2 regions of the Sphaerisporangium sp. NPDC005288 genome follow, and region 1 is predicted to be linked to the other one. Evidence: riboswitches for the same ligand, from Rfam matches in the RefSeq annotation. Region 1 holds a riboswitch; the other holds the start of a gene.

Region 1 (4,609 bases):
TCGCCCCTCACGTTCCAACAAGGTGCAGGTCAGATTATGTAGTATTTTGATGGAACTTGGTGGAGAGGTGAGGCGATGCTGGCTCAGCAACGGCAGCAGGCGATCCTCGAGCGCGTCCGCAGGAGCGGCGCGGTACGGGTCGCCGACCTGGTGCGCGAGCTCGGGGTGTCGGACATGACGATCCGCCGCGACCTTGAGGCGCTGGCCGAGCGCGGGCTGGTGGACAAGGTGCACGGGGGCGCCACCGCCACCGGCGCGGGGTCCACCGAGGAGCCGGGCTTCGCGGCCAAGTCGGTGCGCCAGCAGGCCGAGAAGGAGGCGATCGCCCGCCGCGCCGCCGAGCTGGTGCGCCCGGGCAGCGCGGTCGCGCTGTCGGCCGGCACGACCACCTGGACCCTGGCCCATCACCTGGCCGACGTCCCCCACCTCACGGTCATCACCAACTCCGTCCAGGTCGCCGACGTCTTCCACCGGGCCGGGCGCGCCGACCAGACCGTCGTGCTCACCGGAGGGGTGCGCACGCCGTCGGACGCGCTGGTGGGGCCGGTCGCCGTGGCGGCCATCCGCGCGCTCAACGTCGACACGCTGATGCTCGGCGTGCACGGCATGAACCCCAGGGCGGGCTTCACCACCCCCAACATCCTTGAGGCCGAGACCGACCGCGAACTGGTCGCGGCGGCGCAGCGGCTGGTCGTGCTGGCCGACCACACCAAGTGGGGCACCGTCGGCATCAGCACGATCGCCAAGCTGGACGAGGCGCACGTCGTGATCAGCGACACCGGCCTGCCGGAGGAGGCCAGATCGGCGCTGTCCGAGCAGGCCGGCACGCTGCTGCTGGCCGACCCCGCGGGGACGGCGCCATCGACCGAGCCGGCGCGCGACGCCGGCGGGTCCGGACGCGCGAACCGCGCTCCGGGAACAGAACGGGCGGCCCGGGCCGCCGACACGACAGGACAGGCGGCTCAGCCGGCCGCCGGACAGGAGGTGGCCCGGTGAAGCGGACCGTCACCCAGCTCGCCGATGGGCGAGAGCTCATCTACTTCGACCACGACGAGAACGCCGACCGCGGCGCCGCCGACACCCGCGAGCTGCCCCCGCGCCCCGCGGCCTCGGAGCTGCGGTACGACCCGGTGATGGACGAGTGGATCGCCATCGCCGGGCACCGCCAGGGCCGCACGTTCCTGCCTCCCACCGACGAATGCCCTCTGTGCCCCTCCCGGCCGGGCCACGCGACCGAGATCCCCGCCGCCGACTACGACGTCGCGGTGTTCGAGAACCGTTTCCCGTCCTTCAGCTTCAACCTGGGCCACTACGAGGATGTGGGCGGCCTGAGCGAGGTGCGGCCCGGCGTCGGCCGGTGCGAGGTGGTGTGCTTCACCTCCCGGCACGACTCCTCCTTCTCCCGGCTGTCTCCCGAGCAGGTCGATCTGGTGCTGGTGGCGCTCGCCGACCGCACCGACCACCTCTCGCGGCTGGACGGCGTGGAGCAGGTGTTCCCGTTCGAGAACCGCGGCGCCGAGATCGGCATCACGCTGGCGCACCCGCACGGCCAGATCTACGCCTATCCGTACGTGACGCCTCGCACGCGGCAGATGCTGGCCTCGGCGGCCCGCTACCGCGAGCGCACGGGCGGCGACCTGTTCGCGGACGTGCTGGCCGCCGAGCGCAAGGCCGAGACGCGCGTGGTCGCCTCCAACGAGCACTGGACGGCGTTCGTCCCCGCGGCGGCGCGGTGGCCGTTCGAGGTGCACGTCTACCTCAACCGCAGGGCGGCCGACCTTCGCGAGCTGGACGCCGAGGAGCGCGCGGCCTTCGGCCCGCTCTACACCGACCTGCTGCGGCGGCTGGACGGGCTGTTCGGGGTCACCATGCCCTACGTCGCGGCCTGGCACCAGGCGCCCGTGCGCACCGGGCGCGACCTCGCCTACCTGCACCTGCAGCTGTTCAGCATCCGGCGGGCGGCGCAGAAGCTGAAGTACCTGGCCGGGTCGGAGTCGGCGATGGGCGCGTTCGTCAACGACGTGCTGCCCGAGGAGGCCGCCCGGATGCTGCGCGAGCAGCCGTGACCGCGCCCGCCCTGGACGGTCCGCCGCTGACGCGGCGGCGGTGACCCCGCGCACGCCACGTCGGGGGACGTCACCTCCGGGGTCGCCATAAATACGGATCTACCACTACCATCCATCACACACCGGCCGTAACGGCCGGTCCGCCTAATCCCAGGTGCCCCGCCTGGGAGCCGGGGACCCATCGGTTCCTCTGGGGTGAATCCACACGTGTGGTAGGGCGTCTCCGGCCCGAACCCGTCAGCTAACCCGGTCGGCAGATGGAGAGGAGCGGGCTCTGCCCCTGTCTTCCGGCCGCCACGGTTCCGTGGCCGCCTGCGCTCTGATGGTGGCCGCCCTGGTGCTCGGCCCGTCCACGGCCGGCGCCGCCGCCCCCAAACCCACCGAGAAACAGCTCAAGGCACAGCTCGCCGCCCTCGGCAAGCAGGTCGACAAGCTGATCGCCCAGTACAACGCCAAGCGCGTCGCGGTCGCCAAGGCCAAGGCCGCGGAGAAGAAGGCCCGCGAGCGGCTGAAGGCCGCGGAGACCGAGCTCACCGCCTCCGAGGGCCAGGTCGGCGACATCGCCCAGCTCAGCTACCAGGCGGGCAGCGGTCTCGGCATGATGCGCGAGATCATGTCGCCCGGTTTCGGCGGCGCCGCGATGCTGCAACAGCTCCAGGCCGAGCAGTCCGCCGAGATCGGCCGATATGCCACGGCCCGTGACGCCCGCAAGAAGGCGGCAGACGACGCGGCCGCGCTGACCGACGGCCTGCGCGACGACGTCGTCGAGGTGACCGCCCAGCGCAGGGACGCCGAGAAACTGATCGGCCAGATCAAGGACAAGCTGGACCGGCTCGTGCCCACCGCCCCGGGCAAGCAGGCCAACGGCAGTTGGGCGCCCGAGCTGCCGACCGGGAGCGAGAACATCACCCCGCGGATGCGGCTGATGCGCGCCGAGGTCAAGGACCACTTCCCGCTGCGGTTCCCCGTCGGCTGCTACCGCCCCGAGAACAGTGGCGAGCACCCGCTGGGCCGGGCGTGCGACTTCATGCTCAGCTCCGGCGGGGCGATGCCCTCGCCCGCCGGCGTCGCGATGGGCGAGCAGATCGCCGCCTGGGCCATCAAGAACGGCGGCAAGCTCGGCGTGAAGTACGTGATCTACCGGCAGCGGATCTACAACCTGGGCTTTCCCGGCTGGCGGTCGATGGCCAACCGCGGCGGGATCACCGCCAACCACTTCGACCACGTGCACATCTCGATGTACTAGCCGTCCGGCCGTCTTGCCGCCGGTGAAAGTTCCATCCGGACACTCGCCCGGAGGATGTATTACGGTGACCCGCCGCCCGGTGACCAGGCGGCGGGCGTGGCACCGCGACGTGCCTGCGGGGCGCCTGCCGCGCGGCCCGGCGCCGGTGGGGCCGATCAGCCCGGCAGGCGGATGGGGTTGACGATGTCGGCGTAGATGAGCAGGCTGCTCATGGCGATCAGGAAGATCGCGACCGTGTACGTCAGCGGCAGCGCCTTGGCGATGTCCACGTGCCCCGGCATCGGGCGGCGGCGCACCCGGGCGTAACCGCGCTTGATTCCCTCCCACAGGCCGCCGGCGATCTGGCCGCCGTCCAGCGGCATCAGCGGGATCAGGTTGAACATGCCGATCGCGAGGTTGAACCCGGCCAGGAGCTGGATGAAGCCGGCGATCTTGTTCTCCAGCGGGATGGCCGCCGCGGCGATCGCGCCGCCCAGGCGCCCGGCGCCGACGACGCTCTGCGGGCTGTTGAGGTCACGCTCGGCGCCGCCGAAGGCCGCCTGCCAGACCCCGACGAGCCTCTGCGGCAGTTGCAGCAGTGCCGAGCCGGTGCGCCTGACCAGGTCGGCCATGGCGCCGACGACGTACCCGAGCCCCTGCTTCTCCACGACGAGGGTGGGGCTGACGCCGAGGAAGCCGACGTTCTTGTCCAGCTTCTCCGGGTCGTCGAGGGAGGGGCGATCTTGCGCGATGAGCGTGGCGTTCAGCGTCATCGGCCTGCCGTCGCGCTCGATGCCGATGGCGACCGGGCCCGCGCCATGGGTGCGGATCAGCGTACTGGCGTCGTCCCAGGAGTTCACCGGCCTGCCGCCGAACGAGACGATCTTGTCCTTGGCCCTGAGTCCGGCGAGCGCCGCGGGCGTGGACCGGTGGGCCGGGGTGCACTGCTGGCCCTTCTCCTGCTCGGCCACGGTGACGACGCACTTGGAGACCTCGGCGACCACGGGCTTGGGCACCGAGATGCCGAAGCCCATCAGCACGATGGCGAACAGCACGAAGGCCAGCACGAAGTTCATCGCGGGACCGCCGATGAAGATGATGACCTTCTGCCACCAGGGCTTGCGGTACAGGACGCGGTCGGCGTCGCCGGGCTTGACCTCCTCCAGCGCCGCCTGCCTGGCGCTCTCGATGAGCGCCTGCCACGGCCCGGTGGAGATGTTGCGAAGCTTGTTCGGATCATCGTTGGGCCGGGGGGGAAGTGCCCCGATCATGCGGATGTAGCCGCCCATCGGAATCCACTTGAGGCCGTATTCGGTAT
Region 2 (4,609 bases), on a different contig from region 1:
CACCACGCCCGTGACCAGGACGAACCCGCCGGCCACCGCGACCGCCAGCCACGGGCCCCGGTGGGCCAGCGGAATGAGCAGGCCGAACGGCGCGCCGAGCGCCTCGAACACGATCATGGCGCGGGCGCTGCCGAGCCGCCTGGACACCCAGGTGGCGCTCGCCGCGCCCGCCAGGCCGCCGACGCTCATGACCGCCATCAGCCCGCCGACCGCGCCGGGGCCGACGCCGACGTCGCGCACCAGGAAGACGACCAGGATGGCCTGGTATCCCATGAGCCCGAGGTTGCTGGCCGCCCCGAACACCGTGAGCACCCGCAGGTAGGGGTCGCGGGCGACGAAGCGCAGGCCCTCGCCGATCTCGCGTCGAAGCGTCGTGGCCCGCCGCTCGCGCGACACCGGGGCCTCGCGGGCCCTGATGCCGAGCAGGCACAGCGCCGAGACCACGAAGCTCGCCGCGTCGGCGAGCAGCGCGGTGACCGCGCCGAACACCTGGGCGACCAGACCGGCGGCTCCCGGGCCCACCACCTCGACGGCCGACTCGCCGCCCTGGAGCTTGGCGTTGCCCTCGGGCAGGTCGGCGGGAACGACGATCGAGGGGAGGTACACCTGGTAGGAGGTCTGGAAGAACACCTTGGCGGTGCCCGTGAGCAGCGCGACGGCCAGCAGATGGCCGACGGTCAGCACGCCTTGCCACGCGGCCACCGGGATGCTGAGGAACAGCAGGAACGACACGGCGTCGCAGGTCAGCATCACGGGCCTGCGGGGCAGGCGGTCGACCCAGGCTCCGGCGGGCAGGCCGATGATCACCCAGGGCACCCACGCCGCGGCGGTGAGCAGAGCGACCTCCAGCGTGGTCGCGTGGAGCGCGGTGATCGCGACCAGAGGCAGGGCAACCGAGGTGAGAGAGCTGCCGAAGCCGCTGGTGGTCTCGCCGACCCACAGCAGCCGGAAGTCGCGGTCGCGCAGCAGCCCCCAGCGGCCCCGGGATCGGGACGCGGCGGGCGCGGCCGCCGCGGTGAGGCCGTTCACGGCCGGCCCGGGACGCCGAAGGCGAAGACGAACACCGGCTCGCGGGGCCGCCCGTCGTCGGGGATCTCCCGGGTGGCCCACCGGCTGAGGAGCTCCAGGAACTGCGCCTCGAACTCGTGCAGCTCGTCGGGGGTGAGCCGCAGCCACTTGTCGGTGGAGAAGGGGGCGTCCTGCCAGGCCGCCCGCTCGTCCTCGCTCGCGGCGTACCAGGCGCGGACCATGCTGACGTGGTGTTCGAGGTTGAGGGACGCCGCCGCGCTGGCGATGGCGGCGGTCGCGGGGTCGCCGCCGAAGTCGGACTCGCTCCAGCGCAGCTCGGCCGAGGACAGCCGCCACCAGCGCTCGCGCCGGTCGCGGGCGAGCTCGGGGGCCTCCTCGATGAGCTCGCTGCCGGCCAGGACGCGCAGGTGGTGGCTGGCGTTGGCGACGGCCTGCCCGGTGTGCTCGGCCAGCATGCTGGCGGTGCAGGGACCGTAGACCTTCAGCGCGTCCATGAGGCGCCGCCTCGTGGGATGCGACAGGGCGGCCAGCACCCGTGAGTCGGTGATCGTGCGTACGTCTTCATCGGCCATGCGCCCACTTTGACATTAGCAATGGACGTTGCGCAACAGATATTGCGTAATTCTCATTGCGGAAGCACTGTTGCTGAAGGATCGTTGCGGAACAGACGTCGTGGGTAACGGGTCTCGGGTGCGGAGCGTGACATGCGGGGGTGCGAATCCCGGTCCGCCGGGCGGGGCTAGGTGGACCGTTCCCTCTCCAAGATCCCTGAACGGGTGTGACTGATGTGACCTGTGTGACTCGCGTCAGGTGCCGTTTCGGGATATGTGAGGGGAATCACATACGGGTAACGGATGCGCTTGTTGTGCAGGGGTTTCCTGATTAAGAAGCCCCCTATTTGATCTATGTGACTTGGTCACGGCTTTGCCTCAATTTGGGGTTCTGTGTAACTTCTGGCCCGCGGCGAGCACGCCATGCCGTCGCGAACGGAGCCGGTCTTCCGACCGGCTCCACGCATGACAATCCAGCGGTCGCCGTCGCCCCAGTAAGGCGCGAGCCAGGACCCCAAAGGGGCGGTGACCTGCCGAATCCGTGCGGCAAGGAGCACGGAACCGGGGACCCAATTGATCCTGAACGCGGGATCAGGGGGTGAATCGACGCCTTGGCGTCGTAGGGCTACTTCCATGCCCGAATCCGTCAGCTAACCCGGTAGGCGTGAGTGGAAGAATCAAGGAGCGATCCTGTCCAGCACCACCCAGAACCCTCGTCTGTCGCGCATTGCCCGCTTCTCTCTCGGCGGTGTGGTGCTCACCATGACGGCCTCCGTGGGAGCCGTGGCGACGCAGGCGACGGCGGCTGACGCCGCCACGGCGGCACCGGCTCAGGGACCCTCAGAGCCGTCCGTCTACGGCCCGGCCGGGCTGATCGAGACACCGAGCATCACCGGGGCCTCCGAGCCCACCGGCACGGCCACGGTGAGCGAGGCGAGCACATCCAGCACCTCCCGCACATCCAAGAGCAAGGCCAAAGTGAGCAGGGCCGCCCGGCAGCAGTTCAAGGCGCACACGGCCGTCGCGGTGGCGAAGAAGCAGATCGGCGACCCCTACCGCTGGGGCGCCAGCGGCCCGGGGGCCTTCGACTGCTCCGGCCTGATGCTGTACGCCTGGCGCAAGGCCGGGGTGAAGCTGCCCCGCATCGCCGCCAGCCAGTTCCGCACGGTGCGGAAGAAGGTGTCCTGGAAGAACCTCAAGCAGGGTGACCTGATGTTCTTCTACGGACTCGGCCACGTCGGCATGTACGTCGGGCACGGCAAGATGATCCACTCGCCGCACACCGGCGCGCGGGTGCGCATCGACAAGCTGTCGGGCTACCGGAAGGCGTCCTTCGTCGGCGCCGTCCGCCCCGGCGTCTGACCGGCGGGACCGTCGCGGCGTCGGCGCTGCCATCCAGCAATCGGATGACCAGGTCGGATTCCGCCTGCCGCTCCAGGTTGGCGCTGGACCCCCGCTTGACCCGCGGAACCACCCCCGCCCATCCAGGGCTCCGCTGGGTCGGGTGCGCCGGTCGCCCGTGCCGATCCGCTCCCGGTTCCCACGACGGGCCGGTCCGGTTTCCGGGCCGTCCCGGGATGCCGGCCGGCGCTTCCGGACCCTGACCGGCGGTTCCGGACCCTGACCGGCGGTTCCGGAAGCTGACCGGCGGTTCCGGAAGCTGACCGGCGGTTCCGGAGGCCGATCTGCCTGCCGTTCCGGAGGCCGATCGGCGCGAGGATTCCTCCGGGAGAGCGTCTCCGAGAGGTGCCCCCGCTCCTCGAAGACGTTTCCGGGTGGTGCACATGCCCCTCGCGCCGGTCGTGAAGGCCCCGTCCGCTCCTCCCCCCTCGGAGCGGACGGGGCCTTCGCACGTCCGCGTCCCGCAAGGCCGATGTGGCCGGATAAAGCGGGCACGACCTCCGCGGGTCCGCCGCCGCGACGTCGAACCGGGTCCGCCGCCGGGAAGCCGAGACGCGTCCGCCGCCGGGACGTCGATACGGGTCCACCGTTCTTAAGTCGATACGGGTCCGCTGCCGGGACGCTGAGGTGAGTCCGCCCCTGGGACGCCGATGTGGCCGGGAAGGACGAGCAGGTAGATTTCCCGCATGCGCGTCGTGTGGCTCTGGGCCGTCCTGGCGGGGTTGCTGACCGTGCTGACGGGGCCCTCCGCCGTCGAGGACGATCTCGGACGGCGGGCGCGGACGCTGATCGGCGAGCATCCGGAGATATGGTCCGGCGCGCGGACCTTTCGCGGCGACCTCTCCCTCGTGGTCGCGGCCCCCGGTGCCCTCACCGCCCCTGGAGCCCTCACGGCTTCTGGAACCACGGTCCCGCAGGCTGCGAGAACCTCCGCGACCGGGCCCGTCCCCGGAGGCGGGGCCGCCGCCGTGGCCTCCGGAGCCGCGTTCGCCGACCTGGCGCGCCGGGCCGACCGGGCGAGCCGGCTGGTCGCCCGCGTCGTGGGCCCGGTGCGTCCGCTGATCGCCGTTCCCGCCACGACCGAGCAGGCGGCCGTGCTGGCCGCCCCAGCGCAGGTGAGCGGCCTGGCCGCGGTGGCGGGCGCCGACCGGGTGATCGTGGAGCCGCGGTCGTTCGCCCGCCTGACCGCCGCCGGCCGCGACGTCGTCCTCGCCCACGAGATCACGCACATCGCCACCGGGGCGGCGCTCGACGGGAGCACGCCCAAATGGCTGGTCGAGGGGTTCGCGGACTACGTCGGCTATCTCGACGCCGGCATCCCGGCGCGCCGGGCCGCGGCCGAACTGGCCGACGAGGTGCGCGCCGGACGGACGCCCGAACGGCTGCCCGGGCCGGAGGCGTTCGCCGCCGGCTCCGCGCGGCAGGCCCAGGCGTACGAGGAGGCCTGGCTCGCCTGCCGGTATGTCGCGGGGCGCTTCGGCGAACGCGCTCTGGTGAGCCTCTACCGTGAGTCCAGGCACGGGGACGTGCGGGCGGCGCTGTCCCGCACGCTCCGCATGAGCCTGGAGCGGTTCACCGCCGCCTGGCGCGAGTACGTCCGAGACCAGCTCGCATGACCACGGTGGCGG

What was found. Region 1 has a riboswitch for cyclic di-AMP ahead of ABZU32_RS39965 (hypothetical protein). Riboswitches for the same ligand answer to the same signal wherever they lie in the genome.
Region 2: another riboswitch for cyclic di-AMP. It lies ahead of ABZU32_RS23625 (C40 family peptidase); the one in region 1 lies ahead of ABZU32_RS39965 (hypothetical protein).

The regions. Positions count from the first base shown of each region.
Region 1 is NZ_JBEXGT010000084.1:6,363-10,971, forward strand. Features, by position in the region: gene ABZU32_RS39955 (DeoR/GlpR family DNA-binding transcription regulator) at 76-996, shown strand; gene galT (galactose-1-phosphate uridylyltransferase) at 993-2,066, shown strand; cyclic di-AMP (ydaO/yuaA leader) riboswitch at 2,198-2,336, shown strand; gene ABZU32_RS39965 (hypothetical protein) at 2,371-3,312, shown strand; gene ABZU32_RS39970 (site-2 protease family protein) at 3,468-4,609, opposite strand, start outside.
Region 2 is NZ_JBEXGT010000025.1:105,179-109,787, reverse strand. Features, by position in the region: gene ABZU32_RS23635 (MFS transporter) at 1-1,029, opposite strand, end outside; gene ABZU32_RS23630 (metalloregulator ArsR/SmtB family transcription factor) at 1,026-1,601, opposite strand; cyclic di-AMP (ydaO/yuaA leader) riboswitch at 2,102-2,260, shown strand; gene ABZU32_RS23625 (C40 family peptidase) at 2,343-2,942, shown strand; gene ABZU32_RS23620 (hypothetical protein) at 3,668-4,597, shown strand.